2 regions of the Mumia spirodelae genome follow, and region 1 is predicted to be linked to the other one. Evidence: predicted binding sites of a transcription regulator. Region 1 holds the regulator's gene; the other holds the start of a gene.
What was found. The regulator HrcA, encoded in region 1, represses chaperone genes, less so after heat shock. The targets are predictions, from matches to a motif close to TTGGCACTCGNNNNNNNCGAGTGCCAA.
Positions count from the first base shown of each region.

Region 2: the regulator HrcA is predicted to act here: its motif matches at 1,170-1,196, upstream of groL (chaperonin GroEL).

Region 1 is NZ_JBODSD010000001.1:1,404,738-1,408,147, reverse strand. Features, by position in the region: gene dnaJ (molecular chaperone DnaJ) at 1-1,029, opposite strand, end outside; gene hrcA (heat-inducible transcriptional repressor HrcA) at 1,047-2,066, opposite strand; gene ACQSSQ_RS06885 (DUF3097 domain-containing protein) at 2,230-3,084, shown strand; gene ACQSSQ_RS06880 (ABC transporter permease subunit) at 3,116-3,410, opposite strand, start outside.
Region 2 is NZ_JBODSD010000001.1:628,257-631,666, forward strand. Features, by position in the region: gene ACQSSQ_RS03095 (EamA family transporter) at 1-121, opposite strand, end outside; gene ACQSSQ_RS03100 (LysR family transcriptional regulator) at 196-1,125, shown strand; gene groL (chaperonin GroEL) at 1,322-2,953, shown strand; gene ACQSSQ_RS03110 (hypothetical protein) at 3,051-3,410, opposite strand, start outside.

The sequences.
Region 1 (3,410 bases):
GCGGTCGTCGAGCTTGGTCGGGGTCTCGACCACGACCCTGACCTTGAGGTCGCCGCGGCCGACGCCCCGCAGGTGCGGGACCCCGCGACCGCGGATCGTCACCGTCTCGCCGGACTGCGTCCCGGGCACGATGTCGAAGCCGATGGTGGCGTCGGCGCCCTCGACGCCGGTGTCGGCCTCGAGGGTCGGCAGGTCGATCTGGGTCCCGAGCGCGGCGGCGGTCATCGGGACACGGACGTCGCAGTAGAGGTCGTCGTCGGAGCGGGTGTAGACGTCGTGCGGCTCCACCTCGACCTCGACGTACAGGTCGGCGGCGGGGCCTCCGCCGGGGCCGACCTCGCCCTCTCCGGTCAGTTGGATGCGCGTGCCGGTGTCGACACCGGCGGGCACCTTGATCGTGAGCGTACGACGGGCGCGGACGCGGCCGTCGCCGGCGCACTCCTCGCACGGGTTGGCGATCACCGTGCCGTAGCCCTGGCAGGTCGGGCACGGCCGCGCCGTCCGGATGTCGCCGAGGAACGACCGCTGGACGTGCTGCACCTCGCCGCGGCCACGGCAGGTCTGGCAGGTGATCGGGTCGGCGCCGTCCGCGGAGCCGTTGCCGTGGCACGTGCCGCAGACGACCGCCGTGTCGACCTTGAGCTCGCGCGTGGTCCCGAACGCGGCCTCCGCCAGCGGCACGCTGATGCGGATGAGGGCGTCGTTGCCGCGACGCGTACGACCGCGCGGGCCGCGCTGGGTCTGCTGGCCGAAGAACGCGTCCATGATGTCGCTGAACGAGAAGCCGGCACCGAAGCCGCCCGCTCCACCGCCGCCGAGCGGGTCGCCGCCACGGTCGTAGAAGGAGCGCTTCTCCGGGTCGGAGAGCACCTCGTACGCGACCGTCACGGTCTTGAACCGCTCCTGCGCCTCCGGGTCGGGGTTCACGTCCGGGTGCAGGCTTCGCGCCAGCTTGCGGTACGCCTTCTTGATCTCCTCCGGAGTCGCGTCGCGGCTCACACCGAGGGTCTCGTAGTAGTCCTGGCTCATGCGTCCTTGTCTGTCTCTCAGTCGCTGAGGGTCTGGCCGACGTAGCGGGCGACGGCTCGCACCGCCGCCATCGTGCCGGGGTAGTCCATCCGGGTGGGGCCGACGACGCCGAGGGTGGCGAGGGGCTCCGCATCGGTTCCGTACGCGGTGGCGACCAGGGAGGTCGCCGAGAGCTCCTCGTACGGGACCTCCGCGCCGATGCGCACGGTGAGCATGCTCGGCGAGGTCGCCTCGCCGAGGAGCTTGAGCAGCACCACGTGCTCCTCGAGCGCCTCGAGCACCGGCTTGATCGACGTGTCGAAGTCGGCGCCGAACCTTGCGAGGTTGGCGGCACCGCCCACGGCGACGCGCTCGTCGGCCCGCTCGTCGGAGAACGCGCGGGTCAACGTCGCGACGACCGCCGTGACGATCGGCCGCTCCTCCGGCCGGAAGGTCGTGATGAGATCGGCGACCGTGGCCGAGGCGTCGGGCAGACGCTGGCCGACCGCGGCGGCGATCACCTTGCCCCGGAGCTCCGCGAGCAGGTGCTCGCCCGGCTCCTCCGGCAGCTCGAGGATGCGCTGGTCGACGCGCCCGGAGCTGGTGATGAGCACCATGAGGATGCGGCCGCGGTCCATCGGGACCAGCTCGATGTGACGCACGGTCGAGCGGGTGAGCGACGGGTACTGCACGAGGGCGACCTGGTGGGTCAGCTGCGAGAGGAGCCGCACGCTGCGCTGCACCACGTCGTCGACGTCGACCGCGCCGTCGAGGAACGACTCGATCGCCCGCCGCTCGGGGATGCTCAGCCGCCGCACGGACGCCAGCCGGTCGACGAAGAGGCGGTAGCCCTTGTCGGTCGGGATCCGGCCCGCGCTGGTGTGCGGCTGGGCGATGAACCCGTGCTCCTCGAGGATCGCCATGTCGTTGCGGACGGTCGCCGGCGAGACGCCGAGCTGGTGGCGGTCCACCAGCGCCCGCGACCCGACAGGCTCCTGGGTCGCGACGTAGTCCTCGACGATCGCACGCAGGACCGCGAGCTTGCGCTCGTCCAGCACGACCTCGGCCACGATCCCTCCTCGTCCTGCAGCTCTCCGGTGCAGCGTCCCTTGGCACTCCCGTGCCCTGAGTGCCAGTCTAGCGACCCGTCCCGACGGGGCAGGGAGCCACGAGGCGCTCGCGGCGTGTGGCTCCCCGACCAACCGGGTCCGCTCGGCTAGTTTGCTCCTCGTGGCTCACGACCGATACGGATCCGATGTCCTCGCCGGCGACTGGCGCGTCCCCAAGCGGGGACGGTCCACCGAGGTGGAGGCCGAGGTCGGCATGGTGCTCGAGGAGGTCACCACCGACTTCTGCGGTGCCGTGACCCGCACCGACCGCGACCTGGACACCGTCGAGCTCGAGGACCGGCGCGGCAAGCGACGCACCTTCCCGCTGGGCCCGGGCTTCCTGCTGGAGGGCAAGCCCGTGGTGCTCAAGGCGCCGGTGCGCCAGGCCGCTCCCGCGCGGGCGACGCACACCGCGTCCGGCTCCGTCGCGGTCCACGACGCGCAGGCGCGCGTGGCGCGGGCGAGCCGGATCTACGTCGAGGGGCGCCACGACGCCGAGCTGGTGGAGAAGGTGTGGGGCGACGACCTGCGGATCGAAGGGGTCGCCGTCGAGTACCTCGAGGGCGTCGACGACCTTCCGTCGGTGGTCGCGCAGTTCAAGCCGGGACCCGGCCGTGACCTCGGTGTCCTCGTCGATCACCTCGTCCCCGGGTCGAAGGAGTCGCGGATCGCGGCGTCGGTGCTGCGGGGGCCGTACAAGGAGCACGTGCTCGTCGTCGGCCACCCCTACGTCGACATCTGGCAGGGCGTGAAGCCGGAGCGGCTCGGGCTGGAGAAGTGGCCCACCATCCCGAGGACGATGTCGTGGAAGCACGGCATCTGCCAGGCGCTCGGGTGGCCGCACCGCAACCAGGCCGACATCGCGCACGCGTGGAAGCGCATCCTCGGGTCGGTCCGCTCGTACGCCGACCTCGAGCCGGCGCTGCTCGGACGGGTCGAGGAGCTGATCGACTTCGTCACGCGCTGAGCGCCGGCCCCTTGGTCGAGCCCACCGATCTCTAGGGCGCGTCGCCCCGGATCCGCCAGAAGCAGAGGCCCCCGATCCCGAGCGCGAGCACGAGCAGCAGCGCGGTCTCCCGCCACTGCAGCGTCCAGAAGTGGCTCGACGGGTGGAAGGTCACCTGCTGCTCGTAGCCCTCGGCGGCCAGCCGGTCGAAGCACGCCTCCCGCGCCCCCGCCTGGGCGTTCTCCCCCGGCGGCGGTCCCCCGCAGTCGGCCACCCACGCCGGCAGCGTCCGCATCCGCGTCCCGTCGGCGTCCAGCGTGAGGTTGGACAGCTCCCACTCACCGGTC
Region 2 (3,410 bases), 780 kb from region 1:
CGAAGCGCAGCGCCACGCAGAACATCGGCGGGAAGTGCTCGAGCGAGGCGTGGATGGCGATGAAGTTGAGTCCCCAGGTGATCGCGACGAGGACGGCGAGGGAGCGGTCGCGGGTGGTCACGCGTCCCAGGGTGGGGCTGCGTGTCCTTGAAGCACAAGCGACTATTCCTACCGCGACGTTGTAGCGTTGCTTCAATGAGCGCAACGCCGAACGGCTCCGGACTCGACGTCGACAAGCTGGCGGTCCTGCGGGAGCTGGCCGAGCGCGGCAGCATCACGGCGGTCGCCGACGCGACGTACCGGACTCCGTCGGCGATCTCGCAGTCGATCAAGGCGCTCGAGCGCGAGATGGGCGCCGTGCTCGTGGAGCGCGACGGGCGGGGCGTACGGCTCACCGACGCGGGTCGGCTGCTGGCCGAGGGCGCCGTCGAGATCGCGCAGGTGGTCGCCCGGACGCGGGCGCGCTTCGAGGAGTTCCGGGGCGGTGTCAGTGGCGAGGTCACCGTCACCGCGTTCCCGAGCGGTGCCGAGATGCTGCTCGCGCCGCTCGCGGGGCGGCTCGCCGAGCGGGCACCTGGGATCACGGTGCGGCTGAGCGACCTCGATCTCGCCGAGTACGAGCTGGCGGGCGCCGCCGCGGACCACGACCTCGTCCTCGGCCACTCGGTCGTCGCGGTTCCCGACCCGGTGACGACGGGCCTGCAGGTGACACCGCTCCTGCGCGAGCCGCTCGACGTCGCGGTGGCGCGGGACCACCCGCTCGCGGGACGGGGAAGGGTCCGCCCCGAGGACCTCGTCGGCGAGCCCTGGATCGGTGTCCCGGTGGGCCACCCGTTCGACCTGCTGCTGCCGATGCTCGCGGTCGACGGGCAGTCGCCCCGCGTCGTGCAGCGGTTCCTGGACAATCACGTCGTGGCGGCGTTCGTGGCCGCGGGGCAGGGCATCGCGCTGCTCCCGAGGCTGTGGCGGCGGGCCGCCGAGGCCCAGGGCGTCACGCTGCTCGGGCTCGACGGCGTGCGTGCCGGCCGGCACGTCTTCGCGCTGGCGCGGCCCGACCGTGCCGAACGCGCCGCCGTACGCCGGGTGCTCGAGGTCCTCCAGGAGCTCGCCGCCGACCTCGGCTGATGCCCACTCTTTGCACTCGCTGGGTCCGAGTGCTAAAAAGGGCATTAGCACTCGTCTCTCACGAGTGCCAACGTACGAACGGGCCAGGACGATGAGGTCCGAAGGTCGCGGCGAGAAGGGTTCGTCGTGGACACGGGCCGTCCGTCGCGGGCATCCCCTGGGCCATCCACCTCTACGCGGAGGAATCGCGGGAGACATGCCGAAGACCATTGCATTCAACGAGGAAGCCCGTCGCGGCCTCGAGCGCGGGATGAACACCCTCGCCGACGCCGTGAAGGTGACCCTCGGCCCCAAGGGCCGCAACGTCGTCCTCGAGAAGAAGTGGGGCGCTCCGACCATCACCAACGATGGTGTGAGCATCGCCAAGGAGATCGAGCTCGAGGATCCCTACGAGAAGATCGGCGCCGAGCTCGTCAAGGAGGTCGCCAAGAAGACCGACGACGTCGCGGGCGACGGCACCACCACCGCCACCGTGCTGGCCCAGGCGCTCGTGCGCGAGGGCCTGCGCAACGTCGCGGCCGGCGCCAACCCGATCGCGCTCAAGCGCGGCATCGAGAAGGCCGTCGAGGCGATCAGCGCGCAGCTGCTCGGGATGGCCAAGGACATCGAGACCAAGGAGCAGATCGCTTCGACGGCCGCGATCTCCGCTGCTGACCCGACCGTCGGCGAGATCATCGCCGAGGCGATGGACAAGGTCGGCAAGGAAGGCGTCATCACCGTCGAGGAGAGCAACACCTTCGGGCTCGAGCTCGAGCTCACCGAGGGCATGCGCTTCGACAAGGGCTACATCTCGCAGTACTTCTACACCGACCCGGAGCGCATGGAGGCGGTGCTCGAGGATCCGTACATCCTCATCGCCAACTCCAAGATCAGCAACGTCAAGGATCTCGTGCCGGTGCTCGAGAAGGTCATGCAGTCGGGCAAGCCGCTGCTGATCATCGCCGAGGACATCGAGGGCGAGGCGCTGGCCACCCTGATCGTCAACAAGGTCCGTGGCACGTTCAAGTCCGTCGCCGTCAAGGCCCCGGGCTTCGGCGACCGCCGCAAGGCCATGCTGACCGACATCGCGATCCTCACCGGTGGCGAGGTCATCAGCGAGGAGCTCGGCCTCAAGCTCGAGAACGCCGACCTCACGCTGCTCGGCACGGCCCGCAAGGTCGTCGTGACCAAGGACGAGACCACCATCGTCGACGGCGGTGGCTCGGAGGACCAGATCACCGGCCGGGTCAACCAGATCCGCGCCGAGATCGAGAACTCCGACTCGGACTACGACCGCGAGAAGCTGCAGGAGCGCCTGGCGAAGCTCGCCGGCGGTGTTGCGGTCATCAAGGTCGGCGCGGCCACCGAGGTCGAGCTCAAGGAGCGCAAGCACCGCATCGAGGACGCCGTCCGCAACGCGAAGGCTGCCGTCGAGGAGGGCATCGTCGCCGGTGGCGGCGTGGCGCTCGTCCAGGCCACCGCTGCGGCGTTCGAGAAGCTCGAGCTCGACGGTGACGAGGCCACCGGTGCGCAGATCGTGCGCTCGGCCTCGACCGCTCCGCTGAAGCAGATCGCGGTCAACGCCGGCCTCGAGGGCGGCGTCGTGGCGGAGAAGGTCCAGGGCCTCCCCGCCGGCCACGGTCTCAACGCGGCGACCGGCGAGTACGTCGACCTCATCGCCGAGGGCATCCTCGACCCGGCCAAGGTGACCCGCTCGGCGCTGCAGAACGCAGCCTCGATCGCGGCGCTCTTCCTCACCACCGAGGCCGTCGTCGCCGACAAGCCTGAGAAGGCCGGCCCGGCGATGCCGGGTGGCGACATGGGCGACATGGGTGGCATGGGCTTCTGATCCCAGAGCCTCCCGCTCACGCACCACGTACGACGCCCCGTCGGTCCTCGGACCGGCGGGGCGTCGTCGTTCCGCAGCGCCGTACCGGACGGGCGCCTCAGCCGTCCCCCTCGCTCGCCGGCCACGGCGCTTGATATCCGGTGTCGCCGGGGAACGACGCATCCTGGAGTCCCGACTCTCGAAGCCAGCAGCTGGCACCTCTCAAGTCGCCGCCGGGCATGGGACAGTCGTACAGCGCCCACCCGTCTCCACCGGCAATGCGGGTGAGCACCATCGGGGTGCCGTCGGTGTCGTGGCCAAGCCTCGGGTTTCCGACACGGTTGGGCGAGAGGAACAGCTCCGTTCGGGCCCCGCTGGCGACGTCGATGGCGACGACGGCTTCGGGTGCTGGTCCGCTTTCGCCGACCGAAGGCCCGGAGATGAGCCGAGTCCGGCCGTCTGGCGCGATCACCCAGTC